Regions from separate parts of the Cellulomonas sp. P4_H4 genome, predicted to be linked through region 2. Evidence: riboswitches for the same ligand, from Rfam matches in the RefSeq annotation. Region 2 holds a riboswitch; each other region holds the start of a gene.
The links. Region 2 has a riboswitch for S-adenosylmethionine ahead of AC1DPN_RS17330 (methylenetetrahydrofolate reductase). Riboswitches for the same ligand answer to the same signal wherever they lie in the genome.
Positions count from the first base shown of each region.

Region 1: another riboswitch for S-adenosylmethionine. It lies ahead of AC1DPN_RS01910 (aminotransferase class V-fold PLP-dependent enzyme); the one in region 2 lies ahead of AC1DPN_RS17330 (methylenetetrahydrofolate reductase).
Region 3: another riboswitch for S-adenosylmethionine. It lies ahead of AC1DPN_RS01015 (LLM class flavin-dependent oxidoreductase); the one in region 2 lies ahead of AC1DPN_RS17330 (methylenetetrahydrofolate reductase).

Region 1 covers NZ_JBFUKL010000001.1:364,549-370,303, reverse strand. The annotation lists gene AC1DPN_RS01920 (MaoC/PaaZ C-terminal domain-containing protein) at 1-505, shown strand, start outside; gene AC1DPN_RS01915 (fasciclin domain-containing protein) at 565-1,203, opposite strand; gene AC1DPN_RS01910 (aminotransferase class V-fold PLP-dependent enzyme) at 1,497-2,891, opposite strand; SAM riboswitch class IV at 2,947-3,061, opposite strand; SAM riboswitch class I at 3,179-3,282, shown strand; partial or broken gene AC1DPN_RS01905 (DUF1737 domain-containing protein) at 3,292-3,453, shown strand; gene AC1DPN_RS01900 (rhodanese-like domain-containing protein) at 3,480-3,899, shown strand; gene AC1DPN_RS01895 (O-succinylhomoserine sulfhydrylase) at 3,908-5,152, shown strand; gene AC1DPN_RS01890 (DUF1345 domain-containing protein) at 5,206-5,755, shown strand, end outside.
Region 2 covers NZ_JBFUKL010000007.1:13,925-19,679, reverse strand. The annotation lists gene metE (5-methyltetrahydropteroyltriglutamate--homocysteine S-methyltransferase) at 1-1,287, opposite strand, end outside; gene AC1DPN_RS17330 (methylenetetrahydrofolate reductase) at 1,293-2,330, opposite strand; SAM riboswitch class I at 2,388-2,482, opposite strand; gene AC1DPN_RS17325 (hypothetical protein) at 2,547-2,762, opposite strand; gene AC1DPN_RS17320 (DNA-3-methyladenine glycosylase I) at 2,965-3,585, opposite strand; gene AC1DPN_RS17315 (TetR/AcrR family transcriptional regulator) at 3,582-4,802, opposite strand; gene AC1DPN_RS17310 (ATP-binding cassette domain-containing protein) at 4,886-5,755, shown strand, end outside.
Region 3 covers NZ_JBFUKL010000001.1:202,771-208,525, reverse strand. The annotation lists gene AC1DPN_RS01030 (amino acid ABC transporter ATP-binding protein) at 1-62, opposite strand, end outside; gene AC1DPN_RS01025 (amino acid ABC transporter permease) at 62-1,096, opposite strand; gene AC1DPN_RS01020 (GNAT family N-acetyltransferase) at 1,147-1,734, opposite strand; gene AC1DPN_RS01015 (LLM class flavin-dependent oxidoreductase) at 1,731-2,840, opposite strand; SAM riboswitch class IV at 3,055-3,174, opposite strand; gene AC1DPN_RS01010 (lysylphosphatidylglycerol synthase domain-containing protein) at 3,280-5,721, opposite strand.

The DNA of each region.
Region 1 (5,755 bases), on a different contig from region 2:
GGCCACCGCGGCGAACCTGCGTGCACACCGCACCGGCACGCAGGTCGACCTCGTGACCACGGTCTCGGTCGGCGACGACGTCACCTGGCGAGGCGTGTCGACGTACCTGGCGAAGGGCGTGTTCCTGCAGGGCGAGGGTGCGTCCGACGAGCGCCCGCCGTTCCAGGCGCCCGTGCCGACCGCTCAGTGGGTGCTCGCCGCAGACACCGGGCGCCGGTACGCGGCGGTCTCCGGCGACCGCAACCCGATCCACATGTCGTCCTTGGCCGCCAAGGCGTTCGGCTTCCCTCGTGCGATCGCCCACGGCATGTACACGGCGTCGCTCGCACTCGCGGCCGTCGGCGCAGCACGAGGCGACGCGTTCGACTGGTCCGTCGAGTTCTCGAAGCCGGTCCTGCTGCCGTCGACGGTGTCGGTGCATGTCGGTGCGCTCGAGCGGGGCTTCGAGATCGCGGCCTGGACCGCGGTGCCGCACCTGACGGGGACCGTCACACCCCTGGCCTGACGCGGCGGCAGCCGCCGGGTCTCGGAGCCCGACGACTGCTCACCTGCATCCATCCTCGGTCAGAGGTCGGCCGGGCGCAGCACGAAGGTGATCGCGTGGGCGATCTGGACGTTGCCCGCGTTGAGGTCGAGCTGGCGGCGGATCAGGAACGGGTTCAGGTCGTTGCGGTCCTGGTCCTTGAGCTGCACCAGGGCGAGCCGCTTGCTCAGGACGTCCACCTGGAACGTGCCACCCTGCGCCGTCGTCAGCACCGCGTTGTCCGACGCCAGCGCGGCCGACGAGTCGATCGTCACGCCCGGGACGACGTGGTACAGCAGCACCTGCTCGATCGCGTCGATGCCTACGGCGCCGGCCAGCGCCGTCAGCACCTTCTGCTCGCTGCCGTACCAGTGGTGCGTGAGGTCCCACGCCAGCAGCTGGAACGCACGGTCGTTCGGCACGAACGCGGTCAGCGGCACCGTGCCGTCCGCGAGCACCGCCACCGGGCTGGCGGGCTTGGCAGCCAGCACCGCGGCGACGGCCTGGTCGAGGATGTCGAAGTCGTACCAGCTGCGGTCGAACGTGTCGCCGTCCGACGCCAGCAGTGCCGCAAGGCTCGACGTTCCTGGGGCGGCCGACGCGGCCGGCGCGAGCGCGAGTCCACCTCCCGCGGCGAGACCGGCGACGACCAGGGCGGACAGAGTGCGGCGGATCCTCATGATGGGCTCCTACGGACGAGGGTTCACGGCCGACGCCCCAGCGCCGCACCGCGCGGGCACCCGGTCGGACGCCCTGCACCCACTTCCCGGCCACCCCGCGCGACGGATGCACGCGGTCACAACGCGGCCGATGTCGCACCCGATGGCGTCGCGTCGCCGTCGAGACCGTCACTCCGACACGAGACCGGCACGTGGAACTGCCGGGCTCGTGTGGGACTGACGGTCTCGTGGCTGCGGGTGGGCAGCTGGCCGACCAGCGGTCGGCAGCCAGGGCTGCCGCCTGGGGCCGGCGGCTAGTCGTCCAGGGCCGGGCCGCAGGCTGCCGCGGCCGTGGCTGCCAGGTGGTCCAGGCCGTGCACGGCGACGAGCGGGCGGGTGTCCTCGACGACCGCCCAGCAGCCGTCGACGACCTCGTAGCCGGAGCTCGGGCCGTCCGTCAGGTAGGTGGTCAGCGCGGAGATCAGACGGTCGACAGCCTCACTGGTGGTGCCGACGCCGACGGACGCGCGGATCGCACCGTCGGACGCGTCGAGGTGCGCGAGGAGCGGGTGGGCGCAGAAGCGGCCGTCGCGGACACCGATGCCGTGCTCGGCCGACAGGTACGCGGCGACGAGGCCGGGGTTGTGGCCGGGCACCGTGAAGGTGAGCACGCCGACGGGTGCCGCCGAGTCGGGCCAGATGCGCGCGATATCGACGCCGTCGATCGCGGCCAGACCCGCGACGAGCCGGGACCGGAGGGCATCCTCGTGCGCGCCGAGCGCACCGGCGGGCAGTGCGGCGAGCTGGTCGCAGGCCTCCGCGAGCGCGATCGCACCGATCACGTTGGGCGAGCCGGCCTCGTGGCGCGCCGGCGCGGGCTGCCAGACCGTGCGGTCGGTCCGGACGTCGCGCACCGCACCTCCCCCTGCGAGGTACGGCGAGCCGGTGTCGAGCCAGTCGCGACGGCCGACCAGGGCACCGGCCCCGAACGGCGCGTAGGTCTTGTGCCCCGAGAACGCGATGTAGTCCGCATCGGTGGCCGCGAGCGAGAAGCCGCGGTGGGGCACCAGCTGGGCACCGTCGACAGCGACGCGCGTGCCCTCGGCGTGCGCGAGGGAGATGACCTCGTCGAGCGGCAGCGACTCACCGGTGACGTTGGAGGCGCCCGTGACGGTCAGGAGCGCGTAGTGCTGGCGGGCGAGCTCGTCGCGAAGCTTGGAGAGCGTCTCCGCCACGGTGCGCGCGATCGGCAGGATCGTCGTCGAGTGGCCGTGACCGTCGCCCGAGTGCACCCAGGGCAGCAGGTTGGCGTGGTGCTCGATGTCGAGGACGAGAACCCGGGAGCCCTGCGGGACGACCCGCGCGAGCAGGTTGAGCGAGTCGGTGGTGTTGCGGGTGATGATCGCGACGTCGTCGGGACGGGCGTCCACGAAGCGCGCGATCGTCTGGCGTGCGGACTCGTACAGGGCCGTGGACACCTGGGACAGGTAGCCGGCACCGCGGTGCACGGACGCGTACAGCGGCAGGACCTCGGTCACGCGCGCGGCGACGGCGTCGAGAGCCGGGGCGCTCGCCGCGTAGTCGAGGTTGGCGTAGACGCGCTGCGTGCCGTCGACGAGAGGAACGGTGGTGTTGCCGCCGACGACGGGGAGCAGGGCGCCCACCGCATCGACGTCCACACACGAGAGGCGCTCGACGGTTGCGGTCATGATGGTCCTCCGACAGGTCTCGAGGGCCACTCTTCAGCCGACCAACAGCCGGTGGACCCCGCGCTTGCCGTGCTCCGGACGGAGCACAGCCAGGTCGTCACCCGGGGCACCCCACCGCGGAGGAGGGTTGCCGGCCAGCGAGCCGGGGCTTGACGCTGGCGCTCATGACCTGAGAAGAGGGTCCCCGCAGCCCCGCAGGACTGTCAACGCGTGATCCGATTCATCTCGGATGGCAAGACTTCGATACCACCAGTTGGAAACGTCGAGGCGTCGCACTAGCATCACCGACACCATCCAGAGCGGCTGAGAGATCTGGCTCGACGACGCCGCAGCAACCCGCATGCACCGACAGGTGCCTGGTCGAGGGTGCTACCGCCAGGACCGATGGAGGTTCCCGCACGTGACCGAACGACTTCTCTACCGGCTGCTCAGCGGCCCGGACGACCTTGCATTCTGCGAGCGCGTCTCAGAAGCCTTGGCTAACGGCTACGTCCTGCACGGCGGCCCGGCCGCCACCTTCGACGGGACGCGCGTGGTCGTCGCGCAGGCCGTCGTCCTTCCCCGCCCCACCCACGAGACGAGGCCCGCATGAGCTACGCCGGCGACCTGACCCCCCAGCAGGCCTGGGACCTCCTGACGTCCGACTCGAGCGCGCTGCTCGTGGACGTCCGCACCGACGCCGAGTGGGCGTACGTCGGCATCCCCGACGGGTCCTCGATCGACGGCCGGGCCGCGCTCGTCGAGTGGGTCACCTACCCGTCCGGGCGCCCGAACCCGCAGTTCCTCAAGCAGCTCAGCGAGGTCGGGCTCGCGCCCGGCGACGGGCGTCCGATCGTCTTCCTGTGCCGCTCGGGCGTGCGCTCGATCGCCGCCGCAAACGCGGCCACCGCAGCCGGGCTCGGTCCGGCGTACAACGTGCTCGAGGGCTTCGAGGGCGACGTGGGCGCCGACGGGCACCGTGGGCACTCGGGCTGGCGCGCTGCCGGCCTGCCGTGGCGGCAGCGGTGAGCCCCCGCGTGCCGGGTCCCGGCGACTGGGACGAGAAGCGGGTCGAACGAAGCACGCTGCGCCCCGACACGCTCGCCGTGCGCGGCGGGCTGGTGCGGTCCCAGTTCCAGGAGATGTCCGAGGCGCTGTTCCTGACGCAGGGATACGTCTACGACGACGCCGCACAGGCCGAGTCCGCGTTCGCCGGCGAGTACGACCGGTTCCTGTACTCGCGCTACAACAACCCGACGGTCTCGACCTTCGAGGAGCGCCTGCGCCTGCTCGACGGCGCCGAGGCCGCCTTCGCGACGGCGAGCGGCATGTCCGCCGTGTTCACCGCCATCGCGGCGGTCGCCAAGGCGGGCTCCCGCGTCGTCGCGGCCCGTGCGCTCTTCGGGTCGACCGTCGTGCTCTTCGAGGAGGTCTTCGCCCAGTGGGGCGTGACGACGGACTACGTCGACGGGCACGTGCTGTCGCAGTGGGAGGAGGCGCTCTCGACGCCCGCCGACGTCGTCTTCTTCGAGACGCCGTCGAACCCGATGCAGGACCTGGTCGACATCGCGGCGGTCACCAAGCTCGCGCACGCGGCGGGCGCCCTGGTCATCGTCGACAACGTCTTCGCCACGCCCGTGCTCTCGCGCCCGCTCGACTTCGGCGCCGACGTGATCGTCTACTCCGCCACGAAGCACATCGACGGTCAGGGGCGAGTGCTCGGCGGCGCGATCCTGGGCACCGACGAGTACATCCACGGCCCGGTGCAGACGCTCATCCGGAACACCGGCCCGTCGATGTCCGCGTTCAACGCCTGGGTCCTGCTCAAGGGCCTCGAGACCCTCTCGCTGCGCGTCAGGCACCAGACCGCGTCGGCCCTGCGCCTGGCGACGTGGCTCGAGGAGCAGCCGGGCGTCTCGATGGTCCGCTACCCGTACCTGCCCTCGCACCCGCAGCACGCGCTCGCGCTCGCGCAGCAGTCGGGCGGCGGCACGGTCGTGACGTTCAACCTGGCGGTTCCCGAGGGAGCGACGCCCGACGTGGCCAAGAAGGCGACGTTCGGGGTGGTCGACGCGCTGCGGATCATCGACATCTCGAACAACCTGGGCGACGCGAAGTCGATCATCACGCACCCCGCGACGACGACCCACCGCAAGCTCGGTGCCGAGGGGCGCGCAGCCGTGGGTATCGGCGAGTCGACCGTCCGGCTGTCCGTGGGGCTCGAGGACCCGGACGACCTGATCGACGACCTGACGCAGGCGCTGGGCACGCTCGGGCACTGACGCCTGGGCGCGCCTGCCGATGGGTGTCCGTGCCGCCGGTGAACACTGGCGGCATGGACACCCGACAGCTGGCGACCACCTCGGGTGCTCGCCTGCTGGTGGGCGTGCTGGTCGCCATCCCGGTGGGGATCGTCGTGGGCCGGACGTCCGTGCCGGCAGCGCTCCTGGCGGCCTGGGCGTGCGCCGCGATCGTGTTCGTCGGGTGGACCTGGGTGGAGTGCGCGCCGATGGGTCCCGACGCGACGGCGTCGCACGCCACCCGCGAGATCCCGGCGAACGGCCTCGTGACGCACCTCGTCGTGATCGGGGCGGCGCTCGTCGCCCTCGCCGGCGTGGCCGTCGTGCTCTTCCGGCACGAGATCGGCCAGGCACTCCCGACCATCGCGGTGCTCGCCAGCGTCGTGGGGTCGTGGGCGGCGGTGCACACCGTGTACGCGCTGCGGTACGCGCGGCTCTTCCACACGTCCGGCGGCGGCATCGACTTCCACATGGCGGAGGCGCCGCGCTACACCGACTTCGCCTACGTGGCCGTGACCGTGGGCATGAGCTTCGCCATCTCGGACACCGACCTCGCGTCCTCGCTCATGCGCCGGGTCGCCCTCG
Region 2 (5,755 bases):
CGGACCGCGGTTGAACGCGTCCTCGCTGAGGGCGGCCGCGCGCTCGCGGACCGCGGGGACGACGACGCCGGGCGCCGTGCGACGCGAGTTGACCGCGTCGGTGGCGGCGAGCAGCTGCTCGTGGATGGCCTCGCGGCCCTCGGTCAGACCCTCGGCCAGCGTCACGACCTCGGCGACCTTCTCGTCGGCGAAGGCGAGCCAGCTCTTCAGCGTCTCGTCGAGCGTCGGCTCGTCGGTGGTCGTGTGCGGGACGTGGAACAGCGACGTGGAGGTGCCGACGGTCACCGCGGCGGCGCCGAGGCCCTCCAGCTGCTCCAGGATCGCGAGCTTGGCGTCGAGGTCGGCGCGCCAGATGTTGTGACCGTCGATCACGCCGGCGACCAGCGTCTTGGTCTCGAGGCCGGGTACGGACTCGGTGGGCGCGCTGCCGCGGACGAGGTCGATGCCGATGGCGTCGACGTCGGTGGCCGCGAGCACCGGGAGCGCGGCGCCCAGGTCGCCGTACGGCGCGGCGACGAGGATCGCCGGGCGGTCGGTGAGGTCGGTGGCCAGGGCGCGGTACGCCTCGATGACCGCGGCGAGCAGCTGCTCGGCCGGGACCTCGATCGAGTCGGAGACCAGTGCGGGCTCCTCCAGCTGCACCCAGGTGGCACCCGCGGCGGCGAGGTCCTGGAGCAGAGCGGCGTAGACGGGCAGCAGGTCCTCGAGGCGGTCGATCGGCGCGAAGTCGTCGGGCGCACCCTCGGTCGACTTGGCCAGCGCGAGGTACGTGACGGGGCCGACGATGACCGGACGCGTCAGGACGCCGTCCGCGAGGGCCTCCTTGAACTCCCGCACGGGGCGGTCGCTCGCGTAGCGGAACGTGGTCTCGGGGCCGATCTCCGGGACCAGGTAGTGGTAGTTGGTGTCGAACCACTTGGTCATCTCGAGCGGCAGGTCGTCACCGCGGCCACGCGCCACGGTCGAGTAACCGGCCAGGTCGAGCGAGCCGTCCTCGGCGACGACGTCGGCGAAGCGGGCCGGGACGGCACCGACGACGGCGGTCGCGTCGAGCACGTGGTCGTAGAACGAGAAGGCGCTCGGGATCGCGGGAACGTCCTTGGGCAGGCCCAGCTCGACGAGGCGGTTGCGCGTGCGGCGACGCAGGTCGGCGGCCACAGCCTCCACGTCGTCGGCGCTCGACTTGCCGGCCCAGAATGACTCGATGGCCTTCTTGAGCTCACGGCGCGGTCCGATGCGCGGGTAGCCGAGCACGGAGCCGGCGGGGAACTTCGGGGTCTCGCTCATGGTTTTCAGTCCCTCGAGGGTCGGGCGGTTGCCGTGACCTGCGGCCCGCTGGCCAGGTCGGGAGCTGTCCGAGCTCCGCCGTCGAGGTGTGCACCCTCGAGCAGGTCAAGTACGGCATGGTGCTGGTTGAACGTGTAGAGGTGGACGCCGGGAGCCCCGCCGTCCAGGACGCCGTTGACCAGGTCGACGCTGGCACGGATGCCCCGGCGGTGCCGGTCGAGCTCGTCGTCGGCGGAGCCGAGCAGGTCGAACAGTCGCTCGGGCACCGGAACCCCGGTGAGGTCCTGCAGCCGCAGCAGGCGGGCCGGGTCTGTGGTCGGGATGATGCCCGGGATGATCGGGATGGTGACGCCGGCCTCGCGCGCCTCCTGGACGATCCCGAGGTAGTCCTCCGCCTCGAAGAACACCTGCGTGATCGCGAAGTCGGCGCCGGCCTCCTGCTTGGACAGCAGCGACGCGACGTCCTGGGCCCGCGTGCCACCGGTGGCGTGGTTCCCGCGGGGGAAGGCGGCGACGGCGACCGAGAGCGGACGGACGCGAGCCCGCACGGCCTGCGACGGGCTGTCCGCGCAGCGCTGCGCCTCGATCTGACGCAGCAGCTCGACCAGCTCGCCGGCGGTCTGGAGCCCGTCCGGGTGCGCGACCCAGTCGGTCTGGTCCGTGGGCGGGTCGCCGCGGAGCGCGAGGAACGAGCGGACGCCCTCGTCGAGGAACTCCTCGACGATCGTCGTGATCTCCTCGCGCGACGTGCCGACGCAGGTCAGGTGGGCGATCGGGTTCAGGGTCGTCTCGTGCAGCAGGCGGCTGACCAGCTGCCGCGTGGTGACGCGCGTCTTGCCCGAGGCGCCGTAGGTGACCGAGACGAAGTCCGGGTGCACCGACTCGAGCGCCTGGATCGTGGCCCACAGGCGCGGCGCCGCGTCAGGATTGCGCGGCGGGAAGAGCTCGAAGGAGATGGTGGGCCGGTCGTTGGCAGCCTGCGGGCGCGCGGCGGGCGCAACGTGCAGTCCGGGCGTGCGAGGTTCCACCGTCGCGGCGCTCACAGTGGGCCCTGCGAGGCGGGTCGTCCGGTACAACGGTGGTTCGGGGACATCTGGTTCTCTCCATCGTCCCTGGCGGAAGCACCCACACCCTCGTGAGAGGGGGGTTGCTGCGGCGTCGTGGAGCCAGGTCTCTCGGCCGCTCTGGATGGTAGCCGCGATGGTAGACCGGCGACCACATGGTGAGCAACCATGTTCGACGGGTGAGACGCGAGTGTCTCAGACCTCTCGGCGCGTCCCCAGCGACCCGTCGTCGCGCCCGCGCTTCTGTGACGGCACGTCGAACCACGACGTGGGCGATCCGGCCGGCACGAGGCGGAGCCCGTCGTGGACCGCGGCGAGGATCTCGACGTCCGGTTCGGCCGTCCCGGCCAACGCCTCTGCCGCGGCGCGCACGTCGTCGTGCCGCCCGTCGGGTTCGAGATCGTCTGCCACTCGCCGCACGATAGTGCGCAGAATCCCGCCTGCCGAGACGCTCGCCGACACATCACCCGCCACAAGCTGAGATCTCACCCGCGGCCCACGGCACGTCGCTCGAGCCGTCGGCCGGACCTCTACGGCGTGCCCGGGCGTTCGCCCTGGTCAAGCGTCTAGGTGGATCGCGCCAGCGGACGCTGTGGCCGCGAAGCGGCGGTGTCTACACGCTCCGAACCGTCGGGCAGGTCGCCAGATGATCGTCCACCACGCCGCACGCCTGCATCGCGGCGTACGCAGTCGTGGGTCCCACGAACCGGAAGCCGAGCGACTTGAGCTCCTTGGCCAGGGCCTTCGACTCGGCGGTGATCGCGGGGACGTCGGTCCAGGTGGACGGCCGGACCCAGTCGGTGCGGTCGGGGGCGTGCGACCACAGGACGGCGTCGAGCGATCCGCCGGACGCGTGCAGCTCGCGCAGTGCCCGGCCGTTCGCGATCGTCGCCTCGATCTTGGCCCGGTTGCGCACGATCCCGGCGTCGGCCATCAGCCGTGCGACGTCGTCGTCACCGAACTCGGCCACACGCTCCGGGTCGAAGTCCGCGAACGCGGCCCTGAAGGCGGGACGCTTGCGCAGCACGGTGATCCACGCGAGCCCGGACTGGAAGCCCTCGAGCGCGAACCGCTCGAACAGGGCGTGCTCGCCGTGCACCGACTTGCCCCACTCCTCGTCGTGGTACTGCTCGTAGAGCGGGTTGCCGTCGCCGAAGCAGCGGCCGGTCAGGGTCGGCACGTCGACCAGCAGGGTTCGCGGTGCGTCTACCGGTGGGGCATCGGGAGAGGTCATGCCTCGAGTCTGTCGGGTGCGTCCGACACCTGGACGGGTCCAGGCGGCAGCACCCGCCGGGCCGGGGGCTGTGGGTGGCTCGCGGCGACGGTCACGAGCCGCTCGATGCCGTCGAGGATCAGCTGCGTACCGAAGTCGAGGGAGTCGTCCCCGGGCTCCTCGGACGGGCCCCACGAGAACGCGCCTGACGACGCGGCCCGCACGAGGGCGGGGTGGGACGCCGGTGTGGCGAGCATGCCGATGAGCTCACCGAGATCCGGGGCCTCGCCGTCCGCGGGGCCGACGGCGGCGGTGCGCGCCTGGGACGACAGCTGCTCGCTGATCCGCAGCTGGTCGAGCGCGTGCGTCGACAGCACCCCGATCGCACCGACCTTCTGCCGCTCCGTCAGCGGCGTCTCCTCCAGCGCGGCGAGCATGCCCTCCATCCAGGCGAGGCGACCCGGACCGATCGCGTGCAGCACGGTCGTGGTGCGCGCGAGCCACGGGTGCGCCCGCAGGATCGGCTGCTGGATGGCGAGGATGAGCTCGAGCCGCTCGCGCCAGCCACCCAGCTCGGGCCCGGTGGGGGGCGGCGAACCGCCGGCACGGTCGGACATCAGGCTCAGCACCTCGTCCTTGGACGAGACGTACCGGTAGAGCGACATCGTCGTGAACCCGAGCGACTCGGCCAGTCGCGCCATCGAGACGGCGTCCAGTCCCTCGGCGTCGGCCAGGGCGATGCCGGCATCGGCGATCTGCTCGAGCGTGAGCCCGGGCCGGGGGCCGGGGCGACCGACGGCGGGTGCGCGCCACAGCACGGCGATCCCCGGTGGCAGGTCGGCCGCGAGCGCGGGTTGCTCGTCGTCGGGCGCCGTCGAGTGCGCGACACGGACGGCCTGCCGGCGGGCCTTCTCGGCGTCACGGGCGGCCCGCTGCTGGGCGAGGGACGCGGTGCGCTCGGCACGCTCGGCCTCTCGGAGCTGACGCGCGACCTCACGCGCCGCATCCCGTGCTTCGCGCTCCTGACGTTCGCGCGCCTCGCGCTCGCGCTTCTCCTGGTCCGCGGCGGCGCGCACCCGGTCGCGCTCGCGGCGTTCGGCGTCCCGCTGAGCGTCACGCTCTGCCTTCTCGGCGTCCCGACGAGCGCGGTCGGCCTCCTTCGCCTCGGCGCGCTCGGCCTTCTCCCGGTCGCGTCGGAGCGCCTCGGCCTCGCGTCGTGCTTCCTCGATGTCGTCCACGACACCTCCTTGACCGTCGATCCTACAAGTGTGTATGACGTACACACACAGTTTATGCCATACACAAACGAGAGGAACCTGCGATGAGCGCACCCGTCGTCGTCGCCCGTGGACTGCGCAAGTCCTACGGCGACCTCACCGTGCTTGACGGCGTCGACCTCGACGTCGCCCAGGGCGAGGTGCTCGCGCTGCTCGGACCCAACGGGGCAGGCAAGACCACCACCGTCCGCATCCTGTCCACGCTGGTGAAGCCCGACGCCGGAACCGCGTACGTCGCGGGCAAGGACGTCGTGCGACAGCCCGCGGACGTCCGAGCGGCGATCAGCCTCACGGGGCAGTTCGCGGCCGTCGACGAGCTGCTGACCGGCGTCGAGAACCTGCGGCTCATGGCGCGGCTGGCGCACCTCGATCGCCGCGAGGTCCGCACCCGCAGCGACGAGCTGCTGGAGCTGTTCGACCTCACGGACGCCGCCCGCAGGGTCGTGAAGACCTACTCGGGCGGCATGCGGCGGCGGCTCGACCTGGCCGTCGGACTCCTGGCGCGGCCGCAGGTGGTGTTCCTAGACGAGCCGACCACCGGCCTCGACCCGCGCAGCAGGAACGGGCTGTGGGACGTGATCCGGGAGGTCGTGGCCCAGGGGACCACCGTCCTGCTGACCACGCAGTACCTGGAGGAGGCCGACGAGCTGGCCGACCGGATCGCGGTCATCGACGGCGGCCGCGTCATCGCGAACGGCACCGCGCCCGAGCTCAAGAGCGCGGTCGGGTCCGCGCACGTCGAGCTCCGCCTGAAGGACGGCGAGGCCGAGCGCATCCAGACCGACGGCACCGTCCCCGACGTCCGCCGGATCCTCGCCGACGTCGAGCGTCGCGGCGTCGCCGTCGACACCTGGGAGGTCCGCTCCCCCACCCTCGACGACGTCTTCCTGACCCTCACCGGACGTCCGACCGAC
Region 3 (5,755 bases), on a different contig from region 2:
AGCACCTCGAGCGTCCCGTAGGCCTTGTGCACGCCACGCACCTCGACGAGTCCGGCGGCCATCAGAACCCTCCCTCGTTGGTGGGGCGACCGGTGCGGACCAGTGCGTTGCGGGCAGCACGCCCGTAGCTGGGCGGTAGATCTCGGGGCAACGGTCTGCCCGTGAGCCGCGACCAGGTGACGCCCAGTCCCCAGCGAGCCTTCTGGATCGGGGTCGGCGGCAGCTGACGCAGGGCCCCCTTGGCGTAGTGCCGCTCCAGGTAGTACTGGATGACCGTCAGGACGGTGGTCACGACGAGGTACCAGATGCCCGCGACGATGAGCAGCGGGACCACGCGCTGGTTCCGGCCGTAGATGACACCGACGATGTAGAACAGCTCGCCGTACGCGAGGACGTAGACCACCGAGGTGCCCTTGACCAGGCCGATGATCTCGTTGACGGCGGTCGGGACGATCGTCCGCATGGCCTGCGGCAGGATGATCCGCCGCTGCTGGCGACGTCTCGGCAGTCCGAGGGCGGCGGCCGCCTCGTGCTGGCCCTGGTCGACACCGATGATCCCGGCGCGGATGATCTCGGACGCGTAGGCCGCCTGCGAGAGCCCGAGCCCCAGGACCGCGGCGCCGAACTTGTCGATCACGGACAGCGTGTCGAGCTCGACGAACGACGGACCGAACGGCACCCCGAGCGTCAGGTGCGGGTACAGGTAGGCGAGGTTGTACCAGAGCAGGAGCTGCAGGATCAGGGGCACGGACCGGAAGATCCAGATGTAGCCCCAGGCCACGGACCGCAGCAGCGGCGACTTGGACAGCCGCATCAGCGCGAGCACCGTGCCGAGCCCGAAGCCGACCACGGCGGCCGCGGCGGTGAGCCGGAGGGTGCCCCACAGGCCGTCGAGCACGGACGGCCACGTCAGGTACTGCCAGACGATGCTCCACTCCCACCTGGGGTTGGAGACGAGCGAGCTGACGACCATCGCGAGCAGGACGGCGACGATCGCGGTGGCCACCCAGCGGGCGGGGTGGCGGGCGGCGTAGACGCGGGGTTCGTCGTGGACGACGACGTCAGACAGGTCCGGCTGGACGTCGTCCTTGTGCAGGAAGGCGGTGGACACGGGTACTCCGGGGTTCGGGGGGCTGCTTGCGGGAGCTACGGCTGCGGGGCGTCGTGCTCCGGACAGAGCCACTTCTCGAACGCCAGCGGGCCGATCTCCTCCGGGGGGAGGGTGGTGTCGAACAGGGGGTGCCAGCCGGTCGCCAGGTACAGCGCAGCGGCCTCGGGCTGCCGCGGACCGGTGGTCAGGTACAGGCGCTCGTAGCCGGCCGCGGCCGCACGATCCTCGAGCTCGGCGAGGACGAGCCGGGCGAGCCCACGGCGACGGTGCGCCGAGCTCGTCCAGATCCGCTTGTACTCAGCCGTGCGGACGGTCGGCAGACCGTCCTCGTCGCGCGTGCCGGGCCGGCTGAGAAGGTCTGCCGAGCCGAGCTCGGGCTCGGCACGCAGCCGGAAGGCGCCGCCGGCCACCGGGACCTCGTCCTCCAGGATCAGGACGAGGTCGCCGTCGGGAGCCGCGAACTGCTCCGCGGGATACCGCTCGAGCTCGGTGCGCAGGTCGGCCTCGGTGAAGAACTCGCTGTAGCGGGTCAGGTACTCGACCGCCAGCTCGTCGAGCATGGGCCGCACGGCCGGGTCGCTCAACGCGTAGGAGCGCACGACGCGCTCGTCGGTGGTCGTCATGCCGTGGCCGCGTACGTGTGAGCTGCGGCGGCGCCCGCGGTGCTGTGCAGGCCGAGCGTGTCGCGGAACGTCCGGCCGGGGTACTCGGACCGGAAGGCGTCCGCCGCTCGCAGGACCGGCAGCACTCCGTCGACAAGGGCGACCAGGTCGGTCTGCACGGACGCCGGCCGGACGGTGAAGCCGTCGACCGCGTCGGCGTCGAGCCAGTCGGTGACCAGGTCGGCGAATCCGGTGGACGTGCCGACGAACGCGAGCGAGCCGGTGTCCCAGCTGACGCCCTCGAGGTCGGTGAGCATGTCGAGGCGGGCCTGCGCGCTCGCGGTGTCCGGGCCGACGATCAGGTAGACGTCGACCAGGACGCGCACGTCGCGCGGGTCGCGACCGGCGGCGACGACCGCGCTCAGCACACGGGCGCGGGTCTGCGCGGCCTCGTCACGAGTCGTCGCGCGGATGCGCACCACGTCGGCGTACCGGCCGGCGAGGTCGATCTCGGGGGGCGTCGTGGCCCGCACGACGACGGGCGGGCGGCCCTGCGCGGGACGGGCGGTCGCCTTCGGCTTGCCGGCGGCGAAGTTCACGCCGTCGTGCGTGGTGAACCGCGGACGGACCACGGGCAGGTCGTCGGCGCTGTCCCAGAGCCGGCCGACCGTCGCGGCGGCGTCGGCGGCACCCTGCACCGCTGCCGCGTGCGCGGACGTGGACCGCGGACCGGCGGTCGGCACCTCGTCGAGACGCGTGCTCCAGCCGACCTGCCACCCGGCGCGACCACCGCTGGCCTGGTCGATCGTCGCGATCGCGGTCGAGATGTGCGCGGGGGCCGTGTGCGTGGTGCCGACGGCCGCGACGATCCCGATGCCCTGCGTGCGGGGGGCCAGCCGACCCGCGACGAGGGCTGCGTCGAGGCGGCTCGTGCTGCCGCCGGGGTGCAGCGCGAAGTCGTCGTCGAACACGACGAAGTCGAGCGCGCCACGCTGGGCGACGGCGACGAGCTCCTCGAGCCGGCCGGCGTCGAAGAGGCGCTGACCCTGGGAGCCGTGGGTGCGCCAGGCGGCGGCACGGGCGCCGGTGTCGGACAGGTCGACACCGAGATGGGCATGGGTGGACACAGGGGTATCCGTTCGTGTGGTGCGAGAGGTGGGGGCGCGCACGGTTTCGGGGTGCGGCGGGGCGCGCCCCGTCAGGGGGCGTGCGTGGGGTGGGACGGGGCTGCTAGGGGGTCAGCGACAACAGGAACGCGAGAGCATGGCGACGCCGCTGCTCGTGGAGCGGGTGGCTCCGATCGCGTTCATGGTCCGTCCTCTCGTCCCGGCGGGGCCGGGGCTCGCGTTGTTGCCGTGCGGGGGCTCGACGCCCTCCACGACCAGGTCCTCATCCGGGGCACCCCGCCACGCGGAGGGTTGCCATCCAGCTAGCCGGAGCTTCGCGCTGGAAATCTTGACCTTGTTGGTAGGAATTTAGGCGGCATGATTCCGGCACGTCAAATGGCTGGCCACATCGTGAGATCGGACATCGGCCCTGGTCACGCGGTGTTGGTCAGCAGGTCGCCTACACGTACTCGTGACGACGCAGCCACCGCATCGCCGCGGCACCCCAGATCGGGGGCAGGTAGAACGTCACGAGCCGGAACGTGATGGCCGTGGAGATCGCGATCGCACTGGGGACGCCGATCGCCTGCAGGCAGAGCGTGAGTGCCGCCTCGGAGACTCCCACGCCGCCCGGGATGGGCATGAGGCCGGAGAACAGCGACACGGCCGTGTTGATGAGGATCAGCTGGGAGAAGTGCGCGCTCTCCCCGAACGCGTGCAGGCACAGGCCCAGGACCGCGGCCTGGAGGAGCTGGGCGCCGAGGTTCCCGCCGAGCATCGCCGCGACCTTGCCGGGCCTGCGAAGGACGCCGAGCGAGGACTGCGCCGCGTGGACCTGGCCCGCGAGCGACGCCCGGATCCGCGGGACGATCGCCGTGACCCGGTGGCGCAGCTGCGGGACGACGAGGGTGACGACGACGCCGATCACGACCAGCGCGATCAGTGCCGCGAGCAGGGACGGGCTCGTCGACCCGTCATCCGAGCCGCTCGACCCCGTCAGGACACTCTCGCTGAAGCCGGGCAGCCCGCTGACCAGGACGACCAGGATCAGGCCGACCTCCACGACGAACCCGCTGACGCTGTCGATGAGCCCGAACGAGAGGGCTGTGGCGGCGGGGATGCCGAACTTCTGGAAGAAGCGGACCTCGAGCGCGAGCCGGGCTGCGGTCGCGGGGATGACCAGCGAGATGAACTGGATCGCGTACTGCAGCATGAGGACCGGGAAGTACCGCAGACGTGCGAGCGAGGCGCCCAGCGTCGCGCCGGCCGTCGAGGCCGGGATGAGCGGACAGAGCAGCAGCGCGGCGACGACCCAGGCCCAGCTCGCCGAGCCCAGCGCTTCGGCGACGCTGGCGACATCGATGCCGACGAGCAGCGAGACGACGAAGTACACCAGGAGCCCGACGAGCAGGAGCTTCCCGACCGACGCCGGCGTCACGCGTCGCAGACGTTCCAGCGGTGGTTCGTCGACCCCAGCGGCCGCGATGGCGCCCGCCCGCAGCTCGTCGATGGTCCAGCTCCGCGCCCGGACGTCCGCTCGTGTCCCGTGCCCGAGCGCGGCGGGCTGCAGGTACGGCAGCACGTCTGCCAGGCCACCGGCGCCGAGCGCGTCCAGCGCCGCGGCGACAGCCCGGTCCGGTCCGACGACCAGGGCCGTCGCGACGAGCAGCCGAGCCCGGTCGGTGCGCAGGTCACCGTCGTCGGAGGCCGACGCCGCCGCGTCGAAGTCGGCCAGGGCCACGGCGCCGTCGGGGCGGACGACGACCCGGGCACCGTCGATCTGACCGTGGCTGATGCCCGCGCCGTTCAGCGTGACCACCGCGCGCCACATCTCCGCGAGCAGGCCGTCGTCCAGGCCGTCGGGCTCGAGCTCCGCCAGCGTGGTCGCGGGGCTGCTGGTGACCAGGAGGGCGTCTCCCTGGACGGCCATCCCGACCGCGACGATGTCGAGCGTCGGCACCTGCGCCTGCGCGGCCAGGAGGGTCATCAGGGCCTCGTGCTCGACGCGCGACCTGCGACTGCTGCCCACGTGCGCCCGCTCACCGCGCCGGGTCAGGGCGGTCCACAGCGACCCGACGACCTGGCTGTCCCACGCGTCGCGCCCGTAGACGCGGACGCGCAGGTTCGTGCCGTCGTCGGTGCGTGCGAGAAGCATGGTTCCGGTGGGAGCGATGTGCGGGGTCGAGCGCACGTCGTCCACCGGCACCCCGAGATCCGCGAGCGCGACCTGCACCTGGGCGTCGGTCAGGCGCCCCTGGGGAGACCCGAGGATCAGGTGCGTGATGGCGGCCGCTGCGATCCCGACGGCGACGGCGGCCGCAGCCCCGAGGACGTTGGTCGTGCCCACCCCGATCGCGGCGACGGCACCCAGGGCGATGACCAGGCGGTTCGCGTACCGCCACGGCCGCGCCAGGTGCGGTGAGGCCACGACGACGATCGCCGTGAGCACCGCGACGCGGGTCGCGACGTAGATGGCCGGCGGTCCGGACGCGATCAGGGCCGCGACCGTGTCGGAGGGATCCGTGCCGGCCAGCGCCCCCACGCCCATCGCCGCGCCGAACGCGAGCGCGGCCGCGACCGCTTGGTCGACGAGCAGCCGGCGCCGTCCTCGGCTCACGGCGGGGAGCAGGACCAGCACGAGTGCCCACAGCGCGAGGAGGGCGTAGGCGATGTTCCAGAGCCAGCCGAACACCGGCTCGAGCCACGCGAGAAGGGTGTCCATCGCGTCGTCGGCACCCGACGGTCCCGGCGCGGCCAGGGCGAGCAGTCCCAGGGTCAGGAGCGAGACGGCGAGCAGCAGGATGTCCGTCGGGCGGCGCAGACGTGGTGCCTGTTCGGCGGACGACCAGACGCGCACGAGCTCGCGCACCGCGGTGCGGGACCGTTGCGACGGGCCGGGCATCGAACCTCCTGCGCAACGCGACGCGACGGACGCC